DNA from 4 places in the Nonomuraea sp. NPDC050022 genome. Region 3 is predicted to be linked to each of the others. Evidence: riboswitches for the same ligand, from Rfam matches in the RefSeq annotation. Region 3 holds a riboswitch; each other region holds the start of a gene.
The links. Region 3 has a riboswitch for cyclic di-AMP ahead of ACIBO2_RS11625 (hypothetical protein). Riboswitches for the same ligand answer to the same signal wherever they lie in the genome.
Positions count from the first base shown of each region.

Region 1 (7,754 bases), on a different contig from region 3:
CCATTCCGGCGGAGCAGCGCGCGGTCGCGGACGTGGTGGCCCGCAAGGACGGCATCGTCGCCGGGCTGGCCGTGGCCGAGGCGGTGTTCGTCCGGCTGGGCGCGGCCCGTACGGAGCGGCGGGCCAAGGACGGCGAGCGCGTCCGGGCGGGCGACGTACTGATGACCGTGGAGGGCCCGGTCAGGGGCCTGCTGACGGCGGAGCGCACCGCGCTCAACCTGCTCACGCACCTGTCCGGCATCGCGACATTGACCGGCAGGTGGGTCGAGGCGGTCAGTGGCACCCGGGCGAGGGTACGTGACAGCCGTAAGACGCTGCCCGGACTGCGGGCGCTGGAGAAGTACGCGGTGCGCCGCGGCGGCGGCGTCAACCACCGGATGTCCCTGTCGGACGCGGCGCTGATCAAGGACAATCACGTGGTGGCCGCCGGCGGCGTGGCCGAGGCGTTCCGCGCGGTGAGAGAGCGCTATCCGGAGCTGCCGATCGAGGTGGAGGTGGACCGGATCGACCAGCTCGGCCCGGTGCTCGAAGAAGGCGCCGAGGAGATCCTTCTCGACAACTTCACGGTCGAGGAGACCGCCCAAGCCGTCCACATCGTGAGAAATCGGGCGAAGCTTGAGGCTAGTGGAGGGTTGACCTTGGAATCGGCCCGTGCTGTGGCCGAAACTGGCGTTGACTACCTTGCGGTGGGAGCGCTCACGCACTCGGCGCCGGCCCTCGACATCGCACTGGATCTACGGGGGTAATCGATGCTGCTAACGATCGACGTCGGCAACACGCACACGGTGCTCGGCCTGTTCGAGGGCGAGGAAGTCATCGAGCACTGGCGGCTGGCCACGGACGCCCGCCGCACCGCCGACGAGATCGCGGTCGTGCTCCAAGGGCTGCTCGCCCAGTCTCCATTGCTCAAGGGAGCCGATGTCAGCGGCATAGCGATCTGCTCGACCGTGCCGAGCGTGCTCAACGAGATGCGCGAGATGTGCCGCCGCTACTACGGCGACGTCACCGCGGTGATCGTGGAGCCGGGCATACGTACCGGCGTGCCCGTCCGCATGGACAACCCCAAGGAGGTCGGCAGCGACCGCATCGTCAACGCGCTGGCGGCCATCGACCAGTACGGCGGCCCCTGCGTCATCGTCGACTTCGGCACCGCGACCTCGTTCGACGCGGTGTCGGCCAAGGGCGAGTACATCGGCGCGGTCACCGCGCCCGGCATCGAGATCTCCGTCGACGCCCTGGCGGCGGCGGGCGCCCAGCTGCACAAGGTGGAGCTGGTCAGGCCACGCTCGGTCATCGCGAAGAACACCGTCGAGGCGCTCCAGGCCGGCATCATCTACGGCTTCGCGGGCCAGGTCGACGGCATCGTCGAGCGGATGACGGCCGAACTGGCCGACGACCCCGACGAGGTGACCGTGGTGGCCACCGGCGGGCACGCGGCGCTGGTGGTGGGCGAGTCGCGCTCGATCGACGTGCACGAGCCGTGGCTGACGCTGATCGGCCTGCGGCTGATCTACAACCGGAACACCACATGAACAAGCGGCCCCCCGCTCGGGTGAGGGGGCCGCTTGCGTTCGTGGACTGTCTCTACCTGGCCGGTTACTCGGACTCGCCGGTGTACAGGTAGCCCCAGCTGCCGCAGTTGCGCGGGTAGGAGCCGTGCAGGTCGATCTGGCAGACCTTCACGCGGAGGCTGGAGACGTCGTCGCTGTCGAAGGAGAAGCGCTTGAAGGCCGGGTAGCCGCAGTACTTCTTGGTGTAGACCGTCGACCAGTTGTCGTCGAAGTCGCTGGCCTGGAACTTCACGTACGCGCACTTGCCGCCCTCGTCGTAGCTGCGGTTGTCCAGGTCCCAGAGCTTGCCCTTGACGGTGATCGTGTTCGACTCGTGGTCGTCGTCGGCCCAATCCACGCTGACCCAGCCGGAGGCCTTGGCCTGGTAGTGCTGCGAGTAGGCCGGACCCCAGGAGTCGGAGTCCGCGGTGCTGGCGCTGGCGGCCGAGGGCAGCGCTAAGGCCAGCGCGCTCGTGGCGGCGACGGCGGCGAGGCCGGTCGCGAGCTTCTTCATCATGATCTCTCCTTGAGCTCCCCCTGGGCCGGCGCCTTGCCGGTTCCCCCCTGAGCTCGATGTGTCATTGGTACGGGAGAGCTCTTGCAGCCACCCTGCAGAGAGGTGACGAGCCCTTGCAGTTCGCCATATCCCCTACTCTTTGATGCTGTGAGCGACGAACTTCCCGAGCAGATGCGCATCCGGAGGGAGAAGCTCGACCGCCTTCGCAGTGAGGGCGTCGATCCTTACCCGGTGACCTTTCCCCGCACGGCGACCAACGCGGAGGTCAGGGAGAAATACCAGGCCCTCGACCCGGACACCGCGACCGGTGACAAGGTCGGCGTCGCGGGCCGCGTCATGCTCAACCGTGTGGGCGGCAAACTCTGCTTCGCCACACTCCGCGACGGCAGCGGCGACCTGCAGGTGATGATCTCGCTCGACAAGGTCGGCGAGGAGTCGCTGGCGGCCTGGAAGCGCGACGTCGACCTGGGTGACCACGTGGGCGTGGAGGGCGAGGTCATCACCTCCCGCCGGGGCGAGCTGTCGATCCTGGCCGACCGCTGGCAGATCACCGCCAAGTGCCTGCGCCCGCTGCCGGAGAAGCACGTCGGCCTCACCGACCCCGAGGCCCGCGTACGCCAGCGCTACGTCGACCTCATCGTCAACGACGAGGCCCGGGAGATGGCCCGCGTCCGCAGCGCCACGGTGCGCGCGGTGCGCGACTTCTGGCACGAGGAGGGCTACCTCGAGGTCGAGACGCCCATGCTGCAGCCGATCCACGGTGGCGCGGCGGCCCGGCCGTTCAAGACCCACATCAACGCGTACAACATGGAGCTCTACCTTCGCATCGCGATCGAGCTCTACCTGAAGCGGCTCGTGGTCGGCGGCATCGAGAAGGTCTTCGAGATCAACCGCAACTTCCGCAACGAGGGCGCGGACTCCACGCACAACCCCGAGTTCACCATGATCGAGGCGTACGGCACCTACCTCGACTACAACGACATGGCCGACCTGACCCAGCGGATGTACCAGAAGGCCGTCGTGGCCGCCCTGGGCACCTCTGTGGTCGTCCATGACGGCGTCGAGGTGGACCTGGGCATCCCCGAGTGGCCGCGCATCACCCTGTACGGGGCGGTGTCCGAGGCGCTCGGCGAGGAGATCACCACCGAGACCCCGCTGGAGCAGGTCCGGAAACTCGCCGACGGCCGCGAGATCCACTGGGACCCGAAGTGGGGCCAGGGCAAGCTCGTCCAGGAGATCTTCGAGGCCCTCGTCGAGCACACGCTCATCCAGCCGACGTTCGTCATGGACTATCCGCTGGAGACCTCCCCGCTGACCCGCCAGCACCGCGACAACCCGCTGCTGACCGAGAAGTGGGACCTCATCGGGTTCGGCACGGAGCTGGGCACCGCCTACTCCGAACTCGTCGACCCGGTCGAGCAGCGCCGGCGCCTGGTGGAGCAGTCGCTGCTGGCCGCCGGGGGCGACCCGGAGGCCATGCAGCTCGACGAGGACTTCCTGCAGGCGCTGGAGTACGCCATGCCGCCCACGGGTGGCATGGGAGCCGGGATCGACCGGATGATCATGGCCTTCACCGGCAAGAGCATCCGGGAAACGATCTTGTTCCCGCTGGTCAAGCCGACCAACTGACCCGCCTGCCGCCGAAGGGTGTCGGCCCGGCTCCCACGCCGGGCCGTACCGGCCGCTGTCGGGTTGACAGCGGCCCGATCTCCTGCGGCGAGTAGGAGAACGCGGGCGGCGAAGTTCGCCGGCCCCTAAACGCGGGGAGCGGACATCTCCTGGCCGCCTGCGCCGAGTGGCTTCTCCCTCTGGCGCATGAACCGTTCATGGTCTTTGGCGGGCGCTGCCGACTCGGCCGCGCAAGGGTACAAATGGGTGCCCCAAGCAGCTACATTTCCGATATTTCGCATATTGAATGCGAAGAATATTCGCGTTCCCTGGATTCGGCGCCCAGCAGGTCCGCGGTGCTCGTGGGGAGCGGGGCTGGAGCCGTTGTAAGGACGGCTGTGATCCCTCATCGGGCCCCGAAGTGTGCCGACATATGGCGAGTACTTCACATACCGCCGATCATGTCAATGGCGATGGTCAGAGGGCGGTATTCGCTGGCTTGACGACCTTTCCAGAATGCGTTTACCGTCTGCGAGACGAGCTGCAGCTCTGCTCGGACATAGACGTCTCGAGTTCTGCTGTTGGGGGGAGGGCTCCCGATGTATGTGCTCACTGAGAGCGTCGAGCTTAGCCACGCGGATCTGGCGTTGCTGGCGGAGCTTGCCAAGGGGGTCACGGTTGATCGGGTTGGCAGACGACTGGATATCAGCGGGCGCACGGTACGCCGGAGACTTCGGGGTATCTGCGACCGCATCGGCGTCGCCACCGCGATCGAGGCCGTGGCCTGGGCCGCCCGTCGCCAGCTCATCTGACCGCTCGACCGGCCCAGCCGCCCGGGCCCCAGCTGTCAGAGTGCTTGTCGTGGTGTCCGGAGGTCAGTCGGCGATGCGTACGGCGCCCGCGAACGGACGGCGGGCGATGGACGCGATACGTACGACGTCGCCGGTCTGCGGCGCGTGGACCATCATGCCGCCGCCGATGTAGATGCCGACGTGGTGCAGGTCGCCATAGAAGAAGACCAGGTCGCCGGCGCGCAGCTCCTCCTTGGAGATGTGCCGTCCGGCCGTCCACTGGTCGCCGGTGTAGTGCGGCAGTGAGATGCCCACCCGCTGGTAGGCCGCCATCACGAGGCCGGAGCAGTCGTACGAGGTCGGCCCCTCGGCGCCCCAGACGTACGGCTTGAGCTGCTGCGTGAGCGCCCACCTGGCAGCCGTGGCCGCCTTGCCGGCGCCGATGACCGGCAGGTCGACCCGCGTGGCCCGGGTGCCGGGACGGCCCGCCTCGCCGATCGCCCGCTTGAAGAGGCTGCTCTCGACTTTGGCGACGAGCTTGGTGATCTTGTCGCGCTTGGTGCCGAGGCCCTCGACGATCTTCTCGACCTCGTCGATGCGCGTCTTGGCGCTGGCCCTGGCCTGCTCGGCGGCCTGCCTGGCCGTGGTCACCTGGTTGACCTCGAAGCCCTGCTGCTGCTCCAGCGCGTAGGTGGTGGCCGCCCGGTCGAGGAAGCTCTCAGGGTCGTCGGAGGTGCCGAATGCCAGCGCCTGACCGAAGCCGCCGCTGATGTAGGCGTTCTGGGCCAGCAGCGCGGCCTTGGCGTGTTTGGCGGCCAGATCGGCCTCACTGGTGGACAGCGTCTTCTGGGCCGCCTCAGCCGACTTCCTGGCTTTCTTGAGCTTCTCCCGCTGGCCGTTGAACTCCTCGCTCAGCGTCTCGATCTGGGTGTGGAGCTCCTCGGCCTGCTCGGACAGGTCCTTCAGCGAGGGCTTGGGATCGGCGACGGCGGAGCCGACGGGTATGGCGAAGAGGAGGGTGGCGATGGTCGCCGCGATGACACCCAACCGGGTGGGGACCTTCCGGAGCTCCGGAGAGCGGGCGTGAGCGCCCGCCGGCTTCCCCCCGCGATCGCGAGTCTGCTTCACCAACCAGCTCCTCTCATCGGCGCCTACCGGGTTAGCTGACGGGTTCGGGCCGGAGCAGCCCTACCGAACGACTCGCTCGGATTCACCCCATGGGTGGTGGCGTCGGGATGAGGTCGCCACCGGCGGGTCCCCGGCTCCCCTTACGGGGATTGGGCGCGTCTCCACGCTGGCTCGCGTGGGTGACATCGTCGCTGGACACTAGTGCACTCCGGGTTCGTGCTCAACCAGAACTGCCAAGTCTGTAGAGGTTTCGCAACCGAAGGGTCACGAGGTGGTCTCGCGCCTGTCGGTGCTGAACAAACTTTATGTCCTTTTTGCACCAAGTTCGTCAAGGCATGGAAGCCTATCGGCCAAGGGCATCCCGCATCGTGCTCGATCGACCACGAGATGTCATGAGATGGGAGAGACGTCAGAGTTAGGGGGAGGCCGTAATCGGATCTGTACGCTGGAGACCCATGGAGCAGGTCGCCGAAGTGACAGTCCCGGACACGGAAGTCGTCGTCCGGCGTGCCCGCACGCCGGATGTCAGGACGATCCGTCTCCTGGTCGACACCTACGCGGGCGCCGGGCCCCGGCTTCTGGAGAAGGCCACCGTCACTCTGTACGAGGATGTGCAGGAGTTCTGGATCGCCGAGCGCGGCGGCCAAGTGGTCGGCTGTGGCGCGCTGCACGTGCTTTGGGAGGATCTCGCGGAGATTCGCACGGTGGCCGTCGATCCGGAGTTCCGAGGCTTCGGAATCGGGCACCGGATCGTCTCTTCCTTGATCAAAACGGCCCGGGAACTCGGCCTGCGCCGGGTTTTCTGTCTGACTTTTGAGGTGGATTTTTTCGCGAGGCATGGATTCCGCCCCGTACAGGGCACCCCGGTCTCACCCGAGGTCTATGCGGAGCTGCTGGCCTCGTACGACGAGGGTGTCGCCGAGTTCCTCGACCTCGAACACGTCAAGCCCAACACCCTGGGGAACACCCGCATGCTTCTCCACCTGACATCGGGTGACGCGGACCTTGACTAATGGGAAAGGTGATTGTTGATACCTATGTCGATACGTTGGGCAGCACAGGCATGTGTCCTGACACGTGCCACATGCGCACTCGAAGCGAGGTGACACGGTGAGCACCGGACAGCCGCCGTATCCACAGGACGAATCCGGCGAGAACTCTGCGCCTGGCGGATCTGAATACGGACATCACAACGCGGGCCGTCCCTATGGCGAGCCCGACCCGGATGCGACGGTCGTTGGCTACCGGGCGGACGACGCCTACGGTCAGCAACCCAACTACGGGCAACAGCAGCCGGGCTACGGCCAACAGCCGCAGTACGGTCAGCAGCAGCAGCCGGGCTACGGCCAGCAGTCGCAGCAACCGCAGTACGGACAGCAGCCGCAGTACGGGCAGCAGCCGCAGTACGGGCAGCAGCCCGGCTACGGCCAGCAACCGGAATACGGCCAGCAGCAGCCCGGATACGGTCAGCAACCCGGATACGGTCAGCAGCAGGCTTCGGGTCAGCAACCCGAGTACGGCCAGCCCAACTACGGTCAGCAGCCGCAATCGCAACCCGGTTACGGTCAGCAACCGCAATCCCAGCCTGGTTACGGCCAGCAGCCCGGTTACGGGCAGCAGCCGTCCCAGCCGGGCTACGGTCAGCAGCAGCCGTCGCAACCCGGCTACGGCCAGCAGCAGTACGGCCAGCAGCCCCCGTCGGGCCAGCAGCCCGGCTATGGGCAGCAACCCGGTTACGGGCAGCAGCAGCCGTCCCAGCCGGGCTATGGCCAGCAGCAGCCGTCGCAACCCGGCTACGGCCAGCAGCAGTACGGCCAGCCGGACTACGGTCAGCAGCAGCAGTACGGTCAGCCTGGCTACGGTCAGCAGCCCCAGTACGGCCAACAGCCCGGCTACGGGCAGCCGCAGCCACATGGGGTGCAACCGCCCGGCGCCCCGGCCCCGCTCGCCGAGTGGTGGCAGCGGCTCGTGGCGAGGATCATCGACGGTGTCATCTTCGGCATCGCGAACTGGGTGATCGGTCTCGTTTTCGGGGCCATCCTGCTCGCCGGCTACAACTCCGCGACCGGCACGACGACCGGTCTGCTGGGGCCGACCGCCTACGGCATCGTGGTGGCCATCGTGATGACGGCGGTGTATGTCGCCTACGAGTTCTTCATG
Region 1 is NZ_JBITKE010000004.1:167,502-175,255, reverse strand. It holds gene ACIBO2_RS17340 (L-aspartate oxidase) at 1-746, shown strand, start outside; gene ACIBO2_RS17335 (type III pantothenate kinase) at 750-1,532, shown strand; gene ACIBO2_RS17330 (hypothetical protein) at 1,597-2,067, opposite strand; gene lysX (bifunctional lysylphosphatidylglycerol synthetase/lysine--tRNA ligase LysX) at 2,215-3,696, shown strand; gene ACIBO2_RS17320 (LuxR C-terminal-related transcriptional regulator) at 4,275-4,487, shown strand; gene ACIBO2_RS17315 (NlpC/P60 family protein) at 4,551-5,594, opposite strand; cyclic di-AMP (ydaO/yuaA leader) riboswitch at 5,600-5,760, opposite strand; gene ACIBO2_RS17310 (amino-acid N-acetyltransferase) at 6,050-6,607, shown strand; gene ACIBO2_RS17305 (hypothetical protein) at 6,630-7,508, opposite strand; gene ACIBO2_RS17300 (RDD family protein) at 7,512-7,754, shown strand, end outside.
Region 1: it holds a riboswitch for cyclic di-AMP, as region 3 does, so the genes downstream of both, ACIBO2_RS17315 (NlpC/P60 family protein) here and ACIBO2_RS11625 (hypothetical protein) in region 3, are expected to answer to the same signal.

Region 2 (7,754 bases), on a different contig from region 3:
GCGTCGACAGCAGGCCGACCCAGGCTTGCAGGTCGAACGGCAACGCGAAGATGAGCACCGCCACGCCGAGGGCCAGCAGCGCCTGTCCCAGCACCAGCGACACTCCCGCGATCACCTTGCCGAGCAGGAACCGCGACCGGCGCAACGGGTAGGACCACAGCTGCGTCGCCGCGCCGCTCATCTCCTCCTGGAACACCGCCATGCCGGACGTCCCCGCCGCGCTGACGACCGACATCGCCAGCGTCATGGGCAGCAGGAAGATCGTGAACGGTACGTCGACGCCCTTGTAGTGGACGACTCTGAGGAGGTTGCCCAGCGAGGTGTTCACGAGCAGCAGGTAGATCAGCATCGGGGCCAGGCCGAGGATGAGATACACCCGGTTGCGGGCGAGCAGCGCGTACTCGCGGTAGAGCACCGCGGACAGGTCGGCCGCCTTCGGGGTCCCGGTCGGAGGAGTGTTGTCGAATGCCAGCTTGGCGGCCACGTTTTCCCCTTTTGTCGGGATCAGTCCTCGGTGTCAGTCCTCAACGTCCGTCCTCAACGTCCGTCCTCAACGTCCGTCCTCAACGTCAGTCCTCAACGTCCGTCATCCGGAGGAAGACCTGCTCCAGCGAGTCCGTGACGGTCGAGACGCCGGAGATCGCGACTCCGTGGTCCAGGCAGTGCCGCGACAGTTCCGGCAGCACCTCCCGCGCTCGCGCACCGTGGATGCGTACGTCCGACTCCTCGGTCGTGGCCTTGAGCCCGGCCAGCTCCGCCCAGGCCGCCACCACCAGGCCTGCCGCGGGATCATCGAGGGTCACCAGCAGGTGGGTGGTGCCGAACTCCTCGACGAGTTCGCGCGGTTTGGCGAAGCGCAGCACCCGTCCGTGGTTGATGACCATCACCCGCTGGCTGTTGCGTTCCAGCTCGTCGATGTGGTGACTGGTCCACAGCACCGTCACGCCGTGCTCCTCGCGCAGCCAGGTCACGAAACGCTCGATGTGCCGCCGCCCCACCACGTCCAGTCCCGCGGACGGCTCGTCGAGGATCAGCAGCCGCGGAATGGTGAGCAACGCCCGTACCAGCTGTAACCGCTGCCGCTGGCCGCCCGACAACTGGAAGCAGAAGCGCGGCAGGGCCTCCGTCAAGCTGAGGAACTCCGCCAGTTCCAGCGCCCAGGGCCGCACGGCACGCCACTTCAGGCCGCGGAATCGGGCGGCGATCCGCAGATTGTCCAGCGCCGGCAGCATCATGTCGAACGGGCCTGATTGGTGCATCGCCCCGATGCCGCTCTTGGCGGCGACCGGCTGGCGCACCGGATCGGCGTCGAAGACGCGGACCTGGCCGGAGGTAGGGGTGGTGACCCCGCAGATCATTTTGATCAGGGTCGTCTTCCCGGCGCCGTTGGGCCCTAGGAGCCCGATCGTCTCTCCCCGCGCGATCTCGAACGAGACATCGTCCACTGCCGGTCTCTCGCTGCGCCGATAGCGTTTGGTCAGCCCCGCGGCCGTCACCACATCGCTCGACACGGCACCACCCTTCACTTCCCGCTTCACCAAATGTGCAGGTTGTCGGCTGCTGGAGATGTGTTGCAGGTCGAGTATGGACCGGCGATCAGCGGGTGACACAACCCCACAAACGTGGGCTATCCGGGACGTTATGCCGAACGACAGAGGGCACGTTGTGTGATCACGCCGCGTGTGATCATCATCGGCACATGGACCCGGTTCACTCGCGCGTTCCGTACACCCTGCGCATGCCGGCCGGCAGTCCCGGCGTGACCTGGCAGGTCCCGGAGGAGACCAACCCGGCGACCGCCCTGCCGTGCGTGGTCCTCGTGGACCGTGCGGGGATCAACGAGTTCGCCGTGCTCCAGCGCGGGCTGCGCACACTCGGCGTGCCGAGCGTGCGGATCGACGCCGGGTCGATCGGCGACCTGCGGATCCTCACCCGGCTCGACGACGGCTCGCTGACGGTGAACGGGCGCCGCATCATCCCCACCGTCACCTGGGTACGGCACTTCTCGCCGCGGGCCGTGCGGGGGGAGAACGGCTCGGCGCCGTCCCTGTTCCGGGCCGACTCGTGGGCCGCCCTCATCGACCAGCTGTCGTCGCTGTCAGCCGCCCGGCTGCCCGGTGGCAGTGATCTGGGGCGGCTGGTTCAGCTGGACGACGCGGCGGAGGCAGGGGTCCGTACCCCGCGAACGATCGCCACGACCGACCTGGGGGCGGCGAGCGCGGCGCTGGCCAGCGACCGGGTCATCGTCAAGGCCCTCGACCAGCATTTCGTCGAGACCGAACCAGGCACCCTGCACGGGGTCTTCCCGGAGATCGTGACCGGCGTCGCGGCCAGGAAGCTGCCCGCGCGGGACGCGCCCATGATCGTCCAGGAGTACGTCGACCACTGGGCGGAGCTGCGCGTCTACTTCGTGGATGGCGAGATCCGGGCCTTCCGCGTCGGCAAACCGTCGCCGGAGGCGATCTGGCGCGACGAGGCGTCGGTCACGGTCTCTCCAGCGGCGGCGCCGGAGCCCGTGGTGGAGGCGGTGCACCGGCTCGCCGGGATCTGGGGCCTGCGCTACGGCGCCTTCGACTTCCTGCTGACCAGGCAGGGACCGGTCTTCCTCGAAGTCAATCGCGACGGCGATTGGCGGTGGTTCGAGGCGAAGGCCGGTGTCGACGACGTCTCCATCGCCACGCTGTCCACAGTGCGTACGCTCCACCGTCAGGTGGCCAGGGCGGGTTCGGCGACGATCGATCTGGCCGGATTCCTGGCGCTGGGCACCGACCGGATCAAGCGGGCCAAAGTCGTGACCGCGCGCTTGGACGCCCGCGTGCTCGGCGCGCTCGAGGTGCGGGTGGACGGCGCGATCGTGCACGTCAGCGCCAGGAAGGCGCGGCTGCTGGCCGCCATCCTGCTCTCCCGCCCGAACCAGGTGGTTCCGACGGACCAGCTGATCGACTCATTGTGGGGAGAACGACCACCCCCCACGGCACGCAAGAACCTGCAGGTCTACGTCTCCGTGTTGCGCAGGAGCTTCGGGGATCGGATCTCCTACCAAGGCTGGGGATACCGGCTGGACGCCGGGCCGGACGAACTCGACCTCCTCAGGTTCCGGCGGCTGGCCGGCGCCGGCCGCGACATGCGGCGCAGGGGCGACGCCGATGCCGCGTTGACCGTGCTCGATGACGCCCTGCGCCTGTGGGGCGGTCAGCCGCTCGCGGAGTTCTCGGGTGTCGCCTTGGTCGATGAGGCGGTCGGCAGATTCACCGACTTGTACCTCACGGTAAATGAGGACTGGGCGGAACTCGAGATCGAGCGGGGCGATCACGTCGAGGCGCTGAACAGGCTCGACGACCTGGTGCCTTTCTTTCCCGCGCGCGAGCGGCTCGTGGCGGCCAGGATGACCGCGCTCGCCGGTTGCGGCCGTGCGCCGGAGGCGCTCTCGCAGTTCGAGACCGTACGCCGGCATCTCGTGGCCGAACTCGGCATCGACCCCAGCCCCGTACTCAGGAACCTCTACGAGGAGATTTTCCAAGGGCAGCTGGCCAGGGCCGATCCTTAACCGCTCGCATGGTCCGGCCATACCGCTGATTAAGCAGACGCTTCTAGCTTGCACACAGAGGTGCTTTCACCAGAGGCGCCTCTGGCCAAGGCGATCCGAATCGGGACTTGCTATGGATCTTGTTTTCGACGATCTGATCAACGATCGCGACACGCGGCTGATCGTCCTGCTGGCCAGGGGATACACGACGACAAGAATCGCCCGCGAGCTGCAACTCAGCAGATATACGGTGGCGGAGCGGATCAGCAAGCTCCTCGACCGATTCGCCTGCAGCAACCGGAGCCAGCTCGTGGCGTACTCCTATGCCCACAAGCTCCTGGACGTCGGCATCTGGCCACCGGGCGCCGCCGAGCCGCTTCCTTGAGGAACCCGGCTGCCCGTGTGATGGCTCACCGGGCCGGGGGAGTCGTGTCAGAACATGCCGTGTGGCACTTCCTGCGGTTCGGGGACCGGCTGAACCACGTCCCAGTGCTCGGCGATCAGGCCGTCTTCGATCCGCCAGAAGTCCGCGACCGCCAGCCCGCGCCCCCCTTCCCGAGGGATCAGGTGATAGTGCATCACCACGAGATCGCCTTCCGCGACGACCCGCTTGAGCTCCAGCCGGGAGCTGGCCAGCGGGGAGTCCCTGATGAAGTCGATGAAGGCGCGCCTGCCCGACGGGTTGCCCGGGCTGTGCTCGATGAAGTCCTCGCTCAGGAGCGTCTGGAGCACCTCGATGTTGCCCGCGGCGAACTCCGCGAAGCCGGCCATGATCAGTTCTTTGCTGCTCGTCATGGGAGAACGCTGACAGCGGCCGCCGGGTGGTGTCGATTACCTGGGATGTAATGGCGCAACCCGCGTAGGCTCATCGCCTTACCCCAGCTCCGATGCCCAAATGGTCAGTGATGAGCCTTGTGCCCGTAGGATGACCGGCTGGACCTGATCGCTGTCCAGCTGGGCAAGCGTCAGCCCCGTACGACATGAGAGGCACGGCACCATGGCGAACCGGGACGCCACCGCACTCGATGACCCGGTGGGCGCATCTCTGCGCGGTCACCACGCGCACCATGCCCGTCGGCTCGGCAGCGCGGCCACTTACCAGCCGGATGTCGCGACTTTCTCCGCGGTGTCCGCCGACCCGGATCCGCAGGAGTGGGCCGACCTCGCCCGGCTGCTCGGCCGAGGCGAGCTCGCCGACATGTTCAGCCGCGCATCGGTGCCACCACCGGGCTGGGAGCCGGTCTTCGTCCTCGAAGGCCGCCAGATGACCTGGTCCGGCGGCGGCCGCCGCCCTGCCGAGACCGGCACCGAGGTGGTCGAACTCGGCAGGGACAGTGTGCCCGAGATGCTCGACCTCGTCGCGCGGGCCAAGCCGGGGCCGTTCTGGCCGCGTACCCGCGAACTCGGCACCTATCTCGGCGTCCGCGACAACGGCACCCTGGTGGCGATGGCGGGTGAGCGACTCCGGCCACCGGGGTGGACCGAGATCAGCGCCGTCTGCACCGCCCCCGAGGCACGCGGGCGAGGCCATGCCGCCCGCCTGGTCAGTGCGCTCGTCGCGCGGATCGTGGCTCGTGACGAACGGCCCTTCATCCACGTAGCCGAGGCGAACACCGGCGCGATCGCCCTCTACGAGCGGCTCGGCTTCGAGACCCGCAAGCCCGTGACCTTCCGGGGGTTCCGCACGCCGTGACGGCTTCCGTCACTGAGCCGGGGCGCTACCGGACCTTGATCTGCAGGGACTCCGCCGTTGGCCGCAGGCCGGCGGTGAGCATGGTGGTCTTGCGTTGCTCGATGGAGAGCCGTACGCCCTTGGGGTCCGGCCGTACGGCGCCCGCGAAGGAGTCCCTGCGCCAGTCGGAGAGCTTCTCCTCCTTGACCACGTCTCCGGTGTGCGGCGCGTGCACCATGTATCCGGGCTTCGAGATCATCCCCACGTGCCCGAGTCCGTGGAAGAAGACCAGGTCACCTGGCTTGAGGTGGGCCCAGGAGATCTTCTTGGAGAACGCGGCGTACTGTTCCGTCGTGGTGCGCGGCAGCTCGATCCCGGCGTGTTTGTACGCCTTGAGCATGAGCCCGGAGCAGTCGTAGCCGCTGTCGCTGGTCCCGCCCCAGACGTACGGGATACCGCGCTTCTTCATGGCGAACTTGAGGGCGACCTTCCAGGCCGGAGTGGTCTGGCTCGTCTGCTGGACGGGCTTGCTCTCGGTGCCGGTAGAGGTGGTGGGGCCGACAGTGGTGGTGGGGCCGGTAGGGGTGGTGGGGTCGGCGTGAGCTGGAGCGGCCAGAGTGAGCCCGGCGACGGCGGTCGCCAGGCAGATGGCGAGGGGAGCCACTGCTGTGTCCTTCCATACGGCCTACCGGGTTAGCTGACGGGCTCGGGCCTGGAAGTGGCCCTACGGCAATGCCGATTCGCCCCAGAGGGAACTTGGGTCCCCGGCTCCACGCAGGTGAGTGGATTAGGCGGGACGAACACTAACAAAACGGTCAAAGACTTGTAAACTGTCTAAAATCGGGCGTCAACGGGACGGGGCATGACATGGCAGGTAATCGACACCACCCCGGCAGACCAGGTAGAACCGGCCACTATGCACATGGATCAGCCGATAGGGGAGCTGCTGCGGGACTGGCGGCGCCGGCGCGGCCTCACGCAGCTCGACCTGGCCCTCCAGGCCGAGGTGTCCGCGCGCCACGTCAGCTTCGTCGAGACCGGGCGGACGATCCCCAGCCGGTCCATGGTGCTGCGGCTGGCCGAGCAACTCGATGTGCCGCTGCGCGCGCGCAACCGGATGCTGCTCGCGGCCGGGTACGCGCCCATCTACCCCGAGCGCCCGCTTGACGACCCCGACCTGGGCAAGGCGCACGAGGCGCTCCAGCGGATCCTGCGCGGGCACGAGCCGTATCCGGCGATGGCCCTGGACCACCGGTGGAACCTGCTGCTGGCCAACGACGCCATGAACGTCTTCCTCGACGACGTGGACCCGGCCCTCCTGGAGTCGCCGGTGAACATGATGCGGCTCGGCCTGCATCCGGACGGGTTCGCGCCGCGCGTGCGGAACCTGGCGCAGGTCCGCGGGTTCCTGCTGCCCCGGCTTGCCAGGCAGGTCGCCCGTGCGGGGGACCCGGGGCTGAGCGCGCTCTACGAGGAGCTGCTGACCTATGGAGACGATGGCGAGGCGCCGTTGCCCGACCCCGCCGACATCGCGCTGCCCGTACGGATCACGCATCGGGGGGACGAGCTCTGCTTCTTCAGTACGATCACGACGTTCGGCGCGGCGTTCGACATCACGCTCGAAGGGGTCGCCGTCGAGGCGTACTTCCCCGCCGATGACGAGACCACACGGCTGGTCGGGAACCGCTGATGCTGCTGATTTGGCCAGTTCGGTACGGTTCGCGACACCCAGTTTCGCGTACACGTGGTGCGTCTTGACCGGACTGCGGCTCATGAAGAGCCGTTTGCCGCCGGGTGGCGTCAGTACGCGGCGGTGAACCTGACCCGGTGGTGCCTGGGCCGTTCCGCCTCGTCCAGCAGCACGACCGCGAGGTCCTCCATGGAGATCGCCGAGTTCCCCTCGGCATCCATGAGCAGCTCGTCGGCGCCCAGCCGGTAGACGCCGGTACGTTCGCCCGGCGCCAGCACCGCGGCCGGACTCAGGTAGGCCCAGTCCACGCCGGTCTCCGCGCGGCAGACTTCGAGCTGATCGTTGCAGGCCAGCGCGATGTCTCGGTAGGCGTCGGACATGAAGCGCGGGTCGTCGAGCACGGTACGCCCGCCGGACCCGGGAACGGTCAGCCCGGCCGCCCCGCCGACGAGCAGCAGCCGGACGCCGGTCCCCGCGAGCCCCGTCAGCAGCGCCTTGGCGGCCGTGACGAGATCGTGCTCGCGGCCGGTGGGCGGGCGGGTCGCGCTGATCACGAGGTCCTGACCGGTGCCGAGCCTGGTCACGTCCTCGACATGGGCGGCGTCGCCGACCTGGGGATGGGCGCCGGGGTGCAGTGACGGGAAGCGGGCCGGGTCGCGTACGACGGCGGTGACCTCGTGGCCACGGGACAGCGCCTCGGCGACCACACGAGCGCCGACGCCGCCCGCCGCTCCGAACACGGTGATGCGCATGATTTCTCCTTGAGAAGCAGCGGGAGATGAGGGGGTGGGGATCGGACGGTCAGGGTGCGGGGATCAGACGATCACGAGCGGGCGCGTCCGCCTGACCTGGCGGCTTCTGCTCTG
Region 2 is NZ_JBITKE010000009.1:254,534-262,287, forward strand. It holds gene ACIBO2_RS36370 (ABC transporter permease) at 1-484, opposite strand, end outside; gene ACIBO2_RS36375 (ABC transporter ATP-binding protein) at 570-1,511, opposite strand; gene ACIBO2_RS36380 (BTAD domain-containing putative transcriptional regulator) at 1,700-3,547, shown strand; gene ACIBO2_RS36385 (LuxR C-terminal-related transcriptional regulator) at 3,660-3,911, shown strand; gene ACIBO2_RS36390 (nuclear transport factor 2 family protein) at 3,959-4,321, opposite strand; gene ACIBO2_RS36395 (GNAT family N-acetyltransferase) at 4,524-5,219, shown strand; gene ACIBO2_RS36400 (C40 family peptidase) at 5,245-5,862, opposite strand; cyclic di-AMP (ydaO/yuaA leader) riboswitch at 5,866-6,002, opposite strand; gene ACIBO2_RS36405 (helix-turn-helix domain-containing protein) at 6,061-6,888, shown strand; gene ACIBO2_RS36410 (NAD(P)H-binding protein) at 6,999-7,640, opposite strand; gene ACIBO2_RS36415 (EamA family transporter) at 7,690-7,754, opposite strand, start outside.
Region 2: it holds a riboswitch for cyclic di-AMP, as region 3 does, so the genes downstream of both, ACIBO2_RS36400 (C40 family peptidase) here and ACIBO2_RS11625 (hypothetical protein) in region 3, are expected to answer to the same signal.

Region 3 (7,754 bases):
GGGATTGGCCGCGATCTCGTTCATGCGGTTCGAGTACGTGCCGGACAAGCAGGCCGTGTACTCCAGGGCCGGGCTTGCTTACGTGACCGCCTGGGTCGCCATCACCCTGACGAAGGTCGCCTTCTCGTACGGCGCGATGCACGTGTTCGGTCCAGAACTGGGCCGCTGGATGGCGGCGCACGACGTGGGAGCGAACGCGCTGAAGGCGGCGATCATCCTGCTCAATGTGTCGACGATGCTGGCCAGGGTCGGCGGCATCCACGTCAGGGCAAGGGCGACGGCCGCGCCGCGACCGGCTCCCGTTCCGGCTGGCGGGCACGGCTCTTAGCACGTGAGATCCGGGCAGCTCAACGCCGGCACCAGGCGGTCGCTCCCGTACACGCCGTCATAGTCCCCGCGGAACTCGTTGACCAGCCACGGATCTCCGCTCGCGGGCCAGTACGCGACATTCTGCGCGTTGCCGGGTGCGGTCGTCAGGTAGTGGACGTCGAGCGTGGCGCGGTCGGCGGAGACCGTGACGCGGTGCAGGCAGGACTTGCGGTAGTCGCCGTAGATGTTTGCCGTGCCGCTCAGCATGTAGCTGACGGGAGGCGCGCCGTCGGGACACAACCCGACGACGATGTCGTTGCCGCCGGTGAACACGCCGCCCTGGAGTGCCCACACCGGGCTGGTCCACCCCTCGGGGGTGAGCCAAACCGTCGGAGCCCGTCTTGAGCAGGGCGGTGGACGCGTCGAGGGGCCAGCGGTGGATCTTCGCGCCGGAGCCGCCCCTCCGGTACTCGACGTCCGGCGAACTCGGAAAAGAGGAGGTGAACAGCCATACGCTGACACACAGGGCGGCGTGGGCGAACATCACCCTCGCGGGTCGATGACCAGCTCAAACGCCATCTTCAAGTGAGCGAATAGCTCATTAGATGCGATTCGTCCCATTTCTAGAACATCGAGATGTGCACGTGGTCGAAGTGGTTCTGGGTGATGCTGCCGCGGTCGGACATCGAGCTCCACCCCGAGCCCTGGTTGATGCGCTGCTTCCAGATCACGTACTTGACCCCGAGCTTGTCCTTGTTCTCCAGCGCCCAGGCCGCCACGCGGTCGCCGAGTGCCTGGTTGGCGGAGCTGGGCATGCTGCCACCGGTGCTCATCATGAAGTCGCACGCGCGCCCCAGCGGGTGCTCGCCGCCGCCGCCGTCCGCGCGGAAGCAGCCCACCTCGTACGGCAGCGCGAAGTCCTTCTGGATCAGCCCGCGGATCACCCGCATCCGGGCGGTGATGTTGTCGGTGCCTGAGGGCAGTTCGGGCGCCCAGCTGCCGTCCGAGCGGCGGCCGGGGCCGAACGGGATGAGGCCCTTCAGCTTCTTCTGGATGTCCTTGATGACGTCCTGCGCGTCGTCGCGCTGCTTGGCCACGTTGGCCGCGTCCTCGCGGATCTTCGCCTCGAGGGCGGTCGCCTGGTCCGCGGCCGCCTTCTTCTCGTCCCGGGCGGTGGCCACGCCCTGCACGACCGCCTGTTGCTCGGCCGCGAGGTGGTCCAGCAACGCCGCGCTGGAGGCATCGGTCGGCAGGGTGAGGTTCGGCAGCGCGCCGGTGCCGTTCTGGTACTGCAGGCGCGCGAGCTCGGTGACGCGTTTCTGAGCGGTGATGAGCTGGGCCTCCGCTGTGGCCAGCCGGTTCTTGGTCGTTTCCGAGTCCTGTTTGGCCTTGGCGAGTTCGACGCGCTTGAGATTGTAGGTCTCGATGAGCTTGTCGACCTTCTTGTCCAGCTGCTTCAGCTCCGCGCGGAGCTGGGCCTCGCTGGGCTTGGGGGCGGCAGCGGCGGGCGTGGCCGTGAAGGCGCCGAAGGCCATGGAAGCGGTGGTGATGAGAGCGATGGCGAGACTCGAGGGGGACGCAGCCGCCACGAAGGGTTTCCTCTCCCTATGCCGGCCGGGTTAGCTGACGGGTTCGGGCAGGGAGATGCCGCCTTACCACCTGAGTGGATTCACCCCAAGACGCGATGGGTCCCCGGCTCCCGGGCCACGCACCCGGGATTAGGCCAGCACCGACCGTTTAGGTCGGCGCTGAAAAGGGATATTAGTGGTAAAACCAAGGTCATGCGACTCCAAGCGGCAACCAATTAGAGATCTACCTGTGATTTAAGCATGCGTGCGGCTTCCTCCGGCAGGACATCGTTGACGAACGCGCCCATGGCCGACTCCGAGCCCGCCAGATACTTGAGTTTCCCGGGCGCCCGTCTGATGCTGAACAGCTCCAGGTGCAGATAGGCCAGGTCACGATCCTGCCGCACCGGCGCCTGGTGCCAGGCTGAGATGTACGGCATGGCGACGCCGAACAGCCCGTCGAGCGCCCGCAGTACGGAGGTGTAGAGCGGGGCGAAGGCGGCGCGTTCCTCCTCCGACAGCGCGGCCAGGTCCGGCACCTGCCGGTGCGGATACACGTGCACCTCGAACGGCCAGCGGGCGGCGGCGGGCACGAACGCCGTCCACAGCTCGTTGGCCGCCACCACGCGCACCCCGGCGGCCCGCTCGGCCGCCAGCACGTCGGCGAAGAGGTTGCCGCCCTGGTGCCGGGCGGCCGCGCCGAGCTGGAGTTTGGTCCGCGGGGTCACGTACGGGTAGGCGTAGATCTGCCCGTGCGGGTGCGGCAGCGTGATGCCGATCTCCTCGCCCCGGTTCTCGAAGCAGAACACCTGCTCGACACCCTCGATCGCGGACAGCTCGGCCGTACGGTCGGCCCACGCCTCCATGACCAGGCCCACCTGCTCGTCGGAGAGCCGCGAGAACGACGACGAATGCTCAGAGGTGAAGCACACCACCTCACACCGCCCCACGCCCGGCCGGACCTCACTCAGCCCCCCGACATCACCATAAGTCCCGAAATTTCCGGAAAACGAGGGGAAGCGGTTCTCGAACACCACCACGTCATAGTCGTACGCCGGGATCTCCGAAGCCCTCGTCTCGGACGACGGGCACAGCGGGCACTCGTTGGCCGGAGGCAGGAACGTACGCGTCTGGCGGTGCCCCGCCATCGCGATCCACTCCCCGGTGAGCGGGTCGTAGCGCAGCTCCGACGCCATCGGCCTGGGGTCGAGCGCCCGCCGGTCGATCGCGCTCCGGTCGGCGTCGTCGCGCCGGTCGAAGTAGATCAGCTCTCGGCCGTCGGCCAGGTGGGTGATGGTGCGTTTCACTGCGAGTCCTCCGCGATGATCAGTTCGCCGGCGCGTTCGCCCAGCTCCATGCGTGCTTCCTCGGGCAGTCCCGAGTCGCTGATGACCGCGTCGGCCTCGGTCAGATCGGCGATCGTGCTGATGCCGACCGTGTTCCACTTGGTGTGGTCGGCCGGGATGACCAGCCGGTGCGCCGCGTGCACCAGCTCCCTGTCGGTCTCCGACTCCAGCAGGTTGGGCGTGGTGAACCCGGCCCGCACGCTCATCCCGTGCACGCCGAGGAACAGCGTGTCCACATGCAGCCGCCGGATCGCGGCCACCGCGACCGGGCCGACGAGGGCGTCGGACGGCGTGCGTACGCCGCCGGTCAGCACGACCGTGCGGTCGGCGCGCGGGTTGCGGTGGAAGACGTCGGCCACCGGGATCGAATTGGTGATGACCGTGAGCTCGGGCACCGAGATGAGGTGGTGGGCCAGGGCCCAGGTGGTGGTCCCGGCCGACAGGGCGACCGCGGTGCCGGGCCGGACGAACTGGGCGGCGCGGCGCGCGATGGCCTCCTTCTCCTGCTGCTGGCGGGCGGACTTGGCGGTGAAGCCCGGCTCCTCGGTCGAGCCGGGCCCCAGCGCGGTCGCGCCGCCGTGCACCTTCTCCAGCAGCCCGCGCTCGGCGAGCGCTTCGAGGTCGCGGCGGACCGTCATGTCGGAGACGCCGAGCTCGCGAACGAGGTCGGCCACCCGAACGCCGCCGCTGCTGCGCACGCGTTCGAGAATCGCCTGCTGGCGCTGCTGTGCGAGCACGCCCCCGCTCCTTCCAACAGATTCCACCAAATTATGACACGACTTTGTTGGGGAATGTTAGGTCGTACGGGTTGTGCGGTAGACCACAGCGCGAGACGTTGGGAAACGGACCGATCACTGGAGGTACCCATGGCGAAGCGATCACGCAAGACCAAGGCGCGCAAGAAGAAGAAGGCCAACCACGGCAAGCGTCCGAACGCGAACTGACGGCGGGCCGGCCGCGGTGAGCTCCTTTCACCTCGGCCGGTGCGACGGCTCAGCCCGGGAGACCGTGCAGGGCCTCGTCGATGCGCTCCTGCGGGAGCGGGTAGTCCTCCATGCGCCCCGACAGGTAGCGGTCGTAGGCGGCCAGATCGAAGTGGCCGTGCCCGCACAGCGCGGTCAGGATCACCTTCTCCTCGCCGCTCTCCCTGCACCGCAGCGCCTCGGCGATGGTCTCGGCCAGCGCGTGCGTCGGCTCGGGCGCCGGGACGATGCCCTCGGTACGGGCGAAGCGCACACCGGCCTCGAAGCACTCGGTCTGTGACTTGGTCACCGCCTCGAACAGGCCCAGTTCGTACATGTGCGACAGCAACGGCGACATACCGTGATAACGCAGCCCGCCCGCGTGGATCGGATCGGGCACGAACCCGTGACCCAGCGTGTGCATCTTGAGCAGCGGCGTGAAGCCCGCCGCGTCGCCGAAGTCGTAGGCGTAGACGCCCCGCGTGAACGACGGGCACGCCTCGGGCTCGACGGCGCGCAGCGTGACGTCGAGGTTGCCGGCCAGCTTCTCGCGCAGGAACGGGAAGGTGAGCCCGGCGAAGTTCGAGCCGCCTCCGGTGCAGCCGATGATCAGGTCCGGCATCTCCTCCAGCTGGGCCAGCGCCTCCTCGCCGATGACGGTCTGGTGCATGAGCACGTGGTTCAGTACCGAACCGAGCGCGTAGCGGGCATCCGGGTTCGCGCCGGCCACCTCGACCGCCTCGCTGATCGCGATGCCGAGGCTGCCGGGCGAGCCGGGGTCGTCGGCCAGCACCTTGCTGCCCGCCCCGGTCACGGTCGAGGGGCTGGGGTACACCGTCGCGCCGTACACCTGCATAAGTGAGCGCCGATAGGGCTTCTGGTCGTAGGAGGCGCGGACCATCCAGATCTGGCACTCCAGATCGAACTGCGCACACGCGAACGCCAGCGCCGACCCCCACTGTCCCGCTCCGGTCTCCGTGGTGAGCAGCCGTACGCCTTCGCGGGCGTTGTAGTACGCCTGGGGGACGGCGGTGTTCGGCTTGTGCGACCCGGCGGGCGAGACGCCCTCGTACTTGTAGTAGATCCGCGCGGGCGTGCCGAGCGCCTTCTCCAGCCGGCGTGCCCGGATCAGCGGGGTCGGCCGCCAGAGCCGGTAGACATCGAGCACCTCCTGGGGAATGGCGATGTACCGCTCGGTGCTCACCTCCTGGCCGATCAGCTCCATCGGGAACAGCGGCGCCAGATCATCGGGTCCCACCGGCTGCCGCGTGCCCGGATGCAACGGCGGAGGCGGCGGCGCGGGCAGATCTGGAACGATGTTGTACCAGTTGCTGAGAGTCACCACCTCAGTGTGCGCCGGTTACCGCTCGCCCTCAATCAGGACCGCCATACGCGCGGGATGGTCGGCGCGCACCGCCACGTCGGCGGCCCGCAGCGGCTCGGCCTCCCGCTCGTAGCGCGCGTAGGCGGGCAGCCGCCACCGCTCGTCCGCCCCGGTCATCCGCCCCAGCGCCCCCTCGGACAGCCACAGATGCGCACTCACCTCGAACGGCAGCCCGCGGCCCAGCAGCAGCGTCCCGTCGAGCAGCAGCACAGCCCCCTGAGGCAGGGTTTGGTACGGCAGGCGGTACGCGCGATCGGCTCGGCTGTCCCAGAGCGCCGGCAGCACCTTGCCGGTCCCCTGAGCTCCCAGCGGCCCGAGCACCTCCCGGGTCAACCCCCCGGTGTCGAGCCAGTCGTCGTAGAAGGCGTCGGGGTCCGTCCGGCCATACTCGAGCCTGAGAGACGCGGGCCGCAGGAAATCGGCGGCGGACACCCGCAACACGGCCCTGCCCCGCGCTCTGAGCGGCGCGACCAGCTCGTCCGCCAGCCGTTCGGGATGGGCGGGCGGCGCTCCGTCGACGGCGACCCGCGCGTAGGAGTCGCGCGGCAGGCCCGCGATCCGCTCGGCCAGCTCCTCGACCAGGGCCTCTCGGGAGATCGCTCGCGCACGCATCAACCCGAGCCTACGCGCTCACTCCGCGACTCAACCCACCCCTGAGCGCTCGTCCCGCAACTCAACCCAAGCCCAAGCGCTCGTCCCGTGACCGCTCAGCCGGCGCCGGGACCGCTGGGGCGTTTCCGGGGTCACTCGGGCGGTTGCGGGACTGCTCAGGTGGGCCTGGGACCGCCCAGGCGGTGGCTGGGGCCGCTCAGGCGGTGCCGCGTGACCATGGGGAGCCTTCAGGCGGTGCCGCGTGGCCACGTGGGCCCGTCGTCCTGCCTGGCGTGCCGCCCTCGGCGCACGCAATCGGGGCACACAGGTTCCCGTCGCGACCGAGCCAGGGCTTCCGGCGTGGGCTCACGCTGGGTACCGGCGGGAGCTGAGGTGTCGAGGTCGACCAGGAACATCGTGACGCGTTCCGGGTCGTAGCCGAAGGTGCGCTTGCAGCCGTAGCACCGGCCTATCGTCGTGATCCCTTTGTCCGCCATGCGGCCTCCCTATCGGGCACGCCCGGTACCGAGATCAAGAGCGTAACCGAGCTTGGCTCACGAAGTGCGATAACAGCCGAAACCACCACAAGATCCTCTGGCGCAGATCGCGTACGCGGGAGGCCTGACGCGCCCACTCGCCTGATGGCTACGTTGCTTTGCATGGGCGACAGAACAAGATCACTGACCTTGACGGACGTAACCACGACATTAGACATGGCCCTCGACGCGCTCGGAGCCGCGGACAGCAACCTGGCGTATCGCGTGTGCGGCACAAGCGCCGCACTCCTGCAAGGCGTCCCACTCCGTGCCGGGGACATCGACATCCTGCTCGGCAGCCGAGAAGACGTAGAAACGTTCGCCGCGGCACTCTCCTCGTTCCCCTGCCTATATGCCGCCTCATGGCTCCCCGAATCTTCGCAATACTTCACCAGGTTCGCGGTGAATGGCGTCGAAGTGGAGCTCAGCACCGTCGAGCGGCAAGTCGATTCGGACGGTTGGGAATGTGCGGGCAGCGGCCCATGGCAGCATTACGTCCTGGTCACCTGCGGCTCTCACCAGGTGCCGGTAGTCCGGCTGGAACTCCGGTTGGTCACGGAGCTCCTACGAGACCGGGCCGATCGATACGACCCGCTCCTCGACCACATGGGCGCGCACGGGTTCGATTCCGCTCTGTTGCAACGGTCGATGAACGCCCACCAGATTCCCGCTCGTCACCGGCGTCAAGTCCAAGACCGTCTCGCGGGGTCTTCCCGCGGCACCCCGTCCCTGCCCCCTGCCTGACGCTTCCCGTCTGCCTGGACGTGGCGCCCGGTCGCAGGAGCGCGACCGGGCCATCGCGCAAGTGCCCGAGACCGAGCCGAGGAAGCGATCGGCCGCACAATGGCCAAAACAGAACGAAGATCACAAAGGCCAGGCTCCCCGTACGGGATGACCTGGCCTTTCGTCGTGAGAGCGGACGACGGGAATCGAACCCGCGTAGCTAGTTTGGAAGACTAGGGCTCTACCATTGAGCTACGTCCGCGCGAACCGGTCGAAGTCTGGTCTAGACTTCATCCGGTCGTCAGGGCGTAAGCGTACCGGAGTCACGGAGCGCG
Region 3 is NZ_JBITKE010000003.1:23,296-31,049, reverse strand. It holds gene ACIBO2_RS11635 (hypothetical protein) at 1-328, shown strand, start outside; gene ACIBO2_RS11630 (hypothetical protein) at 325-663, opposite strand; gene ACIBO2_RS11625 (hypothetical protein) at 933-1,898, opposite strand; cyclic di-AMP (ydaO/yuaA leader) riboswitch at 1,904-2,044, opposite strand; gene galT (galactose-1-phosphate uridylyltransferase) at 2,114-3,184, opposite strand; gene ACIBO2_RS11615 (DeoR/GlpR family DNA-binding transcription regulator) at 3,181-3,960, opposite strand; gene ACIBO2_RS11610 (50S ribosomal protein bL37) at 4,090-4,167, shown strand; gene ACIBO2_RS11605 (TrpB-like pyridoxal phosphate-dependent enzyme) at 4,217-5,527, opposite strand; gene ACIBO2_RS11600 (uridine kinase) at 5,546-6,181, opposite strand; gene ACIBO2_RS11595 (hypothetical protein) at 6,409-6,657, opposite strand; gene ACIBO2_RS11590 (hypothetical protein) at 6,820-7,440, shown strand; tRNA gene ACIBO2_RS11585 (tRNA-Gly) at 7,611-7,681, opposite strand.

Region 4 (7,754 bases), 430 kb from region 3:
GGTCGATGGTCATGATCAGATCTCCTGTCTCTCCATGGGCCGGCCTTGGCGGTACATGCGCGCGGGCTTGTTGCCCGCCGCCTGCCCGCCGTCGATGGGCAAGGTCACTCCGGTGATGAACGACGACTGGTCGGAGCAGAGCCACACGACCGCCGCGGCCACCTCTTCTGATCGGCCGATGCGCCGCATGGGCGTCGACAGCCCGGCCAGGCGCTGCGCCTCCTCGCCCGCCGCCTCCAGGTGATGGGTGAGGATCGGCCCTGGGGCGACCACGTTGACGCGGATGCCCTGGTCGGCGTAGTCGAGCGCGGCCACCTTCGTCAGGCCGATGATCCCGGCCTTGCCCGCCACGTACGCGCTCAGGTTCGCGCTGCCCTGGAGCCCGGCGAGCGAGGCCATGTTGACGATCGACCCGCCACCTGAGGCGAGCATGGCCCGGATCTGGTACTTCATGCCGAGGAAGGTGCCGCGCACGTTCGTACGGATGCCCCGGTCGAACTCGTCGGGATCGATGTCGGCCAGCGGCGCGGGCATCGGCCCGTCGGTGGCGTTGTTGAAGGCCGCGTCCAGCCGGCCGAAGGTCTCCAGCGCCCGCTGGACCAGCCGCTCGCTCGACGCCGCGTCACCGACGTCAAGGGATACGGCCAGCGCTTGCCCGCCGTCGAAGCGGATGTCCGCGGCGACCTGTTCGACCGCCTGCGCGTCGCGGGCGCCGAGCACCACGGCGGCGCCGGCCTGGGCCAGGGCCTGGGCGGTGACGGCGCCGATGCCGCGGCTGGCCCCCGCCACGACCGCGACTTTGCCGTTGAGGGAAGGGTTTGGCTGCATGTCTCCGACGATAGATATCGAAGCATTAGATGTCAAACGATTAGATGGCACTGCTAAACTCGGCGGCATGATGCCACCCTTCCGCCCACCGATCGGCCTGCTGCTCACCAACACCGCCAGGATCGTGAGCCGGGCCTTCGACGACGCGCTCGCCTCCGTGGGCGGGTCGGCCCCGGTCTGGCAGATCCTCATCTCGATCAAGTCCCGGCAGCTGGGCAACCAGCGCGAGCTCGCCGAGGCGGTGGGCATCCAGGGGGCGACGCTGACCCACCACCTCAACGCGATGGAGAGCGGCGGCCTGCTGACCCGCCGCCGGGACCCCGCCAACCGGCGCGTCCACGTGGTCGAGCTGACCGAGGAAGGGGAGCGGTTGTTCCACCGGCTGCGGGAGGTGGCGATGGCCTTCGACACCCGCCTGCGCGTGGGCCTCAGCGAGGAGCAGACTGCCTCGTTCGAGGAGATTCTCACCCAGCTGGCGCAGAACATCCGCGACTAGACAGGCGGCCAGAGCGGGCTCAGCCTGCGGGTTTCGGCCGATGCCTGCCGGGAAGCATGGTCCACGGCCCCCCGCCCGCGGGAGGTGGAGACGTATGCGCATCGAGGTGACGCCCGACGGTCCCTACGTGGTGACCGGATCGGTCCCCATGGCCAGGCAGGTCATCGGCGGCGACGCGATGGGCCAGTCGACGGAGTGGATCCAGGGCGAGGACTATCCGGTCGCGGAGTCGTACGAGCTCTGCCGTTGCGGCCGTTCGCAGAACAAGCCCTACTGCGACGGCAGTCACGAGCGGGTGCGGTTCGACGGCACCGAGACCGCCTCGCGGCGGTCATACCTGGGGCAGGCGGAGGAGCAAATCGGGCCCGAGTTGGCGCTCACCGACGCGCCCGCGTTCTGTGCTTTCGCCCGCTTCTGCGATGCGGACGGGCAGGTATGGAAGCTCCTCAAGATCCCCGGACAGGGCGAGACCGCCGCGCGGCAGGCCGCGCACTGCCCGTCAGGCCGGCTCACCGCCTGGGCGTCCCGCTCGCCGATCGAGCCCGAGCTGCCGCCGTCCATTGGCATCGTCGAGGACGAGGTGGCGGGCGTGGGCGGGCCGATCTGGGTACGCGGCGGCATTCCGGTCACCTCGGCCGACGGCGAGGACTATGAGGTACGCAACCGGGTCACGCTCTGCAGGTGCGGAAACTCGAGGAACAAGCCGTTCTGCGATGGCTCGCACGTGACCATCCGTTTTGCCGGCGCCTGACCCCGGTTCGACTTCACTTCCGCGGCCTGGGGAGGATGGGTTCATGAACACACGATCTATTGGCCAGACCCGTGTCGGCGCCATCGGGCTCGGTGCCATGCCCATGTCCGTAGCCGGGCACATGCCCGACGAAGCCCAGTCGATCAAGACCATCCACGCGGCGCTCGACGCGGGAGTCACCCTCATCGACACCGCTGACGCCTACACGCCGTCGGCCGACCAGGTGGGTCACAACGAGCGGATCGTGGCCAAGGCCCTGGCGAGCTGGAGCGGCGACACCGGTGACGTGCTCGTGGCCACCAAGGGCGGCCACACCCGGGTAGAGGGCGGTGGGTGGCAGGTCAACGGCCGGCCGGACTACTTGGCCGAGGCGTGCGAGCGCTCCTTGAAGGCGCTGGGGGTGGAGGCGATCGGGCTCTATCAGCATCACCGGCCCGACCCCGCCGTGCCGTACGAGGAGACGCTCGGCGGCCTGCGGGACCTGCTCGACGCGGGGAAGATCCTGATGGCGGGCATCTCCAACGCCAATCCGGAGCAGATCAGGCTCGCCCACGAGATCCTGGGTGGGCGGCTGGCCAGTGTGCAGAACGAGTACTCGCCGAAGTTCCGGTCCAGCGAGCCGGAGATCGACGTGTGCGCGGAGCTCGGGGTGGCGTTCCTGCCGTGGTCGCCGCTGGGCGGCATCAGCTCGGCGTCCGAGCTCGGCGGCAAGCACACGGCGTTCGGCACGGTGGCGGCGGCGCGGGGCGTGTCGCCGCAGCAGGTCTGCCTGGCCTGGGAGCTGGCGCGCAGTCCGGTGGTGATCCCCATCCCCGGGGCGAGCAGGCCGGAGAGCATCGTCGACTCGGCCGCCGCGGCCGACCTCGTCCTCACCGCCGAGGAGCTGTCCCTGCTTTCTTAGCTGGACGCTTTCTTAACTGGACGCTTTCCTAGCTGCACGCTTTCCTAGCTCTACTGCAAGTGGGCTGGGGCCGGCTGGTCGGTCGGCTCCAGCCCGCGCAGCTCGGCCAGGGTCTCGTCGGCCCAGGCGAGCGCCGAGCGGCCCTGCGTGAGGCCGAGATTGAGCGCGTGCCTGCCGAGCCTCGACCCGTCCTCGGGTTTGCACTCCAGGACGGCCAGCCGCTGCTGGAACCCCGCCCTGATGCGCTCGACCACCGCGATCGCCGACTCCTTGTCGAGCAGCGGAAGCAGGAACGCCTGGAGGGCCACCTCGCTGCGTATCGCACCGACCGGTTCGTGCTCGACCAGCCAGGAGCGCACCTGCTCCGCGCCCTCGGGCGTGATCGCGTACAGCTTCCGTCCGCGCGCCCCCTCCGACTCGACCGCCACCAGCCCGTCGGCGGCCATCTTCACCAGCTCCGGGTAGATCTGCGTGTGCCCGGCCTGCCAGACGTGATTGAGCGACCGCTCGAAGGATTTCGCCAGGTCGTAGCCGCTGGCCGGCCCCTTGGCGTCGAGGAGCCCGAGCAGCGCGATCCGTAGGGACATGTCGGCAAGCATAGCAATGGGTTGACATGTCAATCCTTACATGTCACTCTCCACACGTGAATACTGACACGAAGCGCGGAGGCGATGGCCTCCTGCTGGTCGCCGTGCTCGGCGGCATGTTCTTGGGAATGCTCGACCAGACGATCGTCGGTACGGCCCTGCCGCGGATCATCACGGAGCTGGGCGGCGTCGATCTCTACACCTGGGTCGTCACGGCCTACCTGCTGACCTCGACCGTTACCGTGCCCCTCTATGGAAGGCTGTCGGACCAGCACGGCAGGAAGCCGCTGCTGTTGATCGGCATGTCCGTGTTCCTCCTGGGCTCGGCGTTGTGCGGGGTGGCGCAGGACATGACGCAGCTCATCCTGTTCCGCGCGTTGCAGGGCTTGGGCGCGGGCGCGCTGCTGCCGTTGTCGATCGCCCTGGTGCTCGAACTGTTCCCGCCGGAGAAGGGCGGGGCGCGGGTGCAGGGCGCGATGGGCGGGGTGATGGCGCTCAGCTACCTCGCCGGGCCGTTCCTGGGCGGGCTCTTCACCGACCACGCGAGCTGGCGCTGGGCCTTTTATGTGAACGTGCCGATCGGCCTGGCGCTGATCGCGATCATCGTGCTGCGTCTGCCGCGACTGCCGGGGCACGGCGGCGGGCGGCCCGACTACCTGGGCATCGGGGTCTTCACGGTGGCCATCAGCGCGCTGCTCATCGGCCTGACCGAGAAGGGACTCGACGGCCACACGTGGACCAGCGTGCCGGTGATCGGGCCGATCGTGCTGGCTCTGGTGTCGCTCGTGGTGTTCGTGGTGGTGGAGTTGCGGGCCGAGGCGCCCATCGTGCCCATGCACCTGTTCCGGAACCGTACGTACACGCTGGTCAACGTGACCTCCTTCTTCACCGCCTTCTGCATGTTCGCCGGTGTGGTGTTCCTGCCGCGCTACTTCCAGGAGGCGCTCGGCGCCAGCGCCACCGAGTCGGGGCTGCGGATCTACCCGCTGACCCTGGCCATGGTGGTGGGCAGCATGGTCGTGGGCGCGCTGATCAGCCGGACGCGCGTCTACAAGCCGTGGCTGGTGGCGGCGCCGTTCCTGCTGGTCGTGGGCACGCTGCTGTGCGCCGGTCTGACGCTGGACACGCCGCCCTGGGTGCTCGTCGGGTGGATGGCGCTGATCGGTCTCGGCATGGGCCCGATGCTCTCCGGCCTGACCGTGGCCGTGTCGGACTCGGTGCCGCCCCAGTACATGGGTACGGCCTCGGCCAACCTGACGTTCTTCCGCCAGATCGGCGGCTCGGTCGCCCTGGCGCTGGCCGGCACCGCCTACACCTCCGTCATCGCCACCGAGACGCCGCTGCACGGGCTGGCCGCCGCGCACGCCTCGGCAGCGGCCCTGGTCATCCCCTCGCTGGGGGTCGCGGGCGCCCTCGTGGCGCTGGTCGCCCTGATCGCCATGCCCGGTACGCGTATCGACCGGGAAACCCCCCAGCCCAAGGTCGAGGCCAGTTTCGCGTCCTGAGCGCCGTCATGCGAAGCTGTCCTTGTCCCCAACACCAGGAGGTCCTCATGGCGGAAACACCGGAGCCGGAAGTCGACGAAACTCCCGAGGACGAGATGAAGCGCAAGTTCCGCGAGGCGCTGGAGCGCAAGCGTAACCAGCATGCCGACTCGAGCGCGGGTGGCAGGGGCAACGACCCTTCCAAGATTCACGGCGCTCACGGGCCCGCCGCCAGCAAGCGTTCTTTCAGGCGGAAGAGCGGCGGTTGACCTGAGCTTTTCTGGGGGTACGGCATGCCGTACCCCCTTTTTTCTTGACCCTCTAGGTAGATCTTCGCCCGTTTCATGGGCTTATGTTTGCCTTTGTCCGGTTCGGTACCTATAGTTCATGGAGTTACCAGCCGGTGACTTTGGGGCTTCAACAGGGGAGTACCAACCGGCAGGCGCCGAATCCCGCTCGCGGGAACCGGGGAACCAATGTTCCTTAGGGGTGAATCCGACCGCGGTCGGTAGGGCATCTCCACGTCCGAACCCGTCAGCTAACCCGGTAGGCGAGATGGAGAGGACACCTACCGCATGCGTAACCCCCGCGTCGTGCCGCCAGCCCGCGTGTTGTCGTCCGCTGACTGACCGGCACCTTCCCCCCGCTCTTCCACGCTCCGCGTAGCGCCCGTTTGGCGTTTTGCCCGGCTACGCCCACCTTTCGCGAGCGCAATCCCCTTGTTCCCGTATAAAGGACTTTGCTACTTCATGTCTGTTCGATCTGCCATGCTCACCGCCGCCGTCGTCGGTGCGATCTCCATCGGCGCAGGCACCGCCGCACACGCCGACACCGGCAGCGACAAGAAGGTCCTGCTCAAGGGCAAGACCACCGCGTCCTACTTCTGGGACGACTCCTCCGGCCGCGCCGGGGACACCGGGCTGCCGGCCAGTGGCAAGCCCATGCAGAAGGGGCTCGCCGCCAGCCCGAGCTGGCCGCTCATGACCGAGGGCTACGTCGTCTACAAGGGCAAGAAGATGCCCTTCTTCGTCGGCGACCGCGGCCCGGGCGTGCCGTCCTCCAGCGGCGTCATGCTCGACCTCGACGCCAAGACTTTCGCCGCCCTGACCGGTGGCAGCTTCAACTCCAGCACGCTGGGCGTGGACGGCAACGGGGGCGCGGGCCACATCAAGATCGACTACGTCATCACCAAGTGGGGCAGTGGCCCGGGCAAGAAGAACTACCCGCAGCCCTTCTCCACCGGTGCGTACGCCGTAGTGGACCACAACCCCGCCAAGCCCCCGAAGATCGTGGCCGAGGGCGACAAGCCCGCCGCGGTCAAGCCCGCTCCGGCCAAGGCCGTGCCGGTGGCTGCCAAGAAGGCCGGCAAGGCCGAGGACAAGGCTGAGAACAAGGTTGTCGAGTCGAACGCCATCGGTGGCGCCGCCGCGGCGGTCGCGCTGGCGATGTTCGGCGGCTCGACGGTCGGCCGCGAGCGGATCCGCAAGCTCGTCCGGCGCTGACGGCCGTTAGGTCCGAAGACGGTCTTGCTGACGGCCGTCAGGTCCGGAGCCGACGGCCTTGATGGTCGTCGACTTCGGAGCTGACGGTCTTTGCGTCGCGGGAAACAGAATGTCATTCTGACCTCGTGACCACGCTTGCAGCCGCGAACGGCATCGAGATCGCGTACGAGTCCTTCGGCTCACCCGGCGGACGTCCCCTGCTCCTCATCATGGGGCTCGGCGCCCAGCTCATCCACTGGGACGACGAGCTCTGCGAGCTCCTGGCGGAGCAGGGCCATCACGTCGTCAGATTCGACAACCGTGACTCCGGACTCTCCACGCACCTACACGACGAGGGCGTTCCCACACTGGGGACGTCCTCTTCGTATCTGCTGGATGACATGGCCGACGACGCGGCCGGGCTGATGGACGTCCTCGGCTGGCCCGCCGCCCACGTCGTGGGCGCCTCGATGGGCGGGATGATCGCCCAGACGCTCGCCATCCGGCACCCCGAACGGGTGCTGACCCTTACCTCGATCATGTCGACTCCCGGTCCGGACGTGGCCCCGCCCACGCCGGAGGCCAGCGCGGTGCTGCTCGCCGCGCCCCCGACCGATCGGGACGCCGTGCTCGCCCAGTCCTTGAGGACCTGGGCGGTGATCGGCTCGCCAGGCTTCGACATGGACCGGGAACGCATTCTCCGGCTGTCCGGCCAGGCGTACGACCGGTGCTTCGACCCGCCGGGCACGACCCGGCAGCTGGCCGCGATCATGGCCTCCGGTGACCGCACGGAGCGGCTCGGCACGCTGGGGATCCCCGCCCTGGTCATCCATGGCGAGGCCGACGCTCTCGTTCCAGTCGCCGCCGGCCACGCCACGGCGGCGGCGATTCCGGGCGCCACGCTGCTGACGTTCCCCGGTATGGGCCACGACCTGCCCCGGCCGCTCTGGCCGGACATCGTCGGCGCCATCACCAAGCTCACCACGAGCTGACGTACCAAGGATCAGGCCGGTCAGGGGTCGGTCGTTCAAGGACCGGGCTGTTCAAGGACCAGGCTGGTCAGGGATCGGTGGAGGTCGGTGGCTCGTGTCCGCCGCGCCCGGACGCGAGCCACCGGGTCTCTCAGATCTCCAGCTTCTCCTCGATCCCGCGGAGCTGGTGCCGGGCCAGTGCCAGGTTGGCCCGTGCCCGGTCCAGGGCGAGATAGAGGAAGAGCCCCTTGCCGC
Region 4 is NZ_JBITKE010000003.1:457,514-465,267, reverse strand. It holds gene ACIBO2_RS13565 (nuclear transport factor 2 family protein) at 1-13, opposite strand, end outside; gene ACIBO2_RS13560 (SDR family NAD(P)-dependent oxidoreductase) at 16-828, opposite strand; gene ACIBO2_RS13555 (MarR family winged helix-turn-helix transcriptional regulator) at 896-1,324, shown strand; gene ACIBO2_RS13550 (CDGSH iron-sulfur domain-containing protein) at 1,419-2,075, shown strand; gene ACIBO2_RS13545 (aldo/keto reductase) at 2,119-2,976, shown strand; gene ACIBO2_RS13540 (PadR family transcriptional regulator) at 3,027-3,563, opposite strand; gene ACIBO2_RS13535 (MDR family MFS transporter) at 3,620-5,068, shown strand; gene ACIBO2_RS13530 (DUF5302 domain-containing protein) at 5,116-5,316, shown strand; cyclic di-AMP (ydaO/yuaA leader) riboswitch at 5,481-5,615, shown strand; gene ACIBO2_RS13525 (hypothetical protein) at 5,797-6,549, shown strand; gene ACIBO2_RS13520 (alpha/beta hydrolase) at 6,675-7,520, shown strand; gene ACIBO2_RS13515 (hypothetical protein) at 7,651-7,754, opposite strand, start outside.
Region 4: it holds a riboswitch for cyclic di-AMP, as region 3 does, so the genes downstream of both, ACIBO2_RS13525 (hypothetical protein) here and ACIBO2_RS11625 (hypothetical protein) in region 3, are expected to answer to the same signal.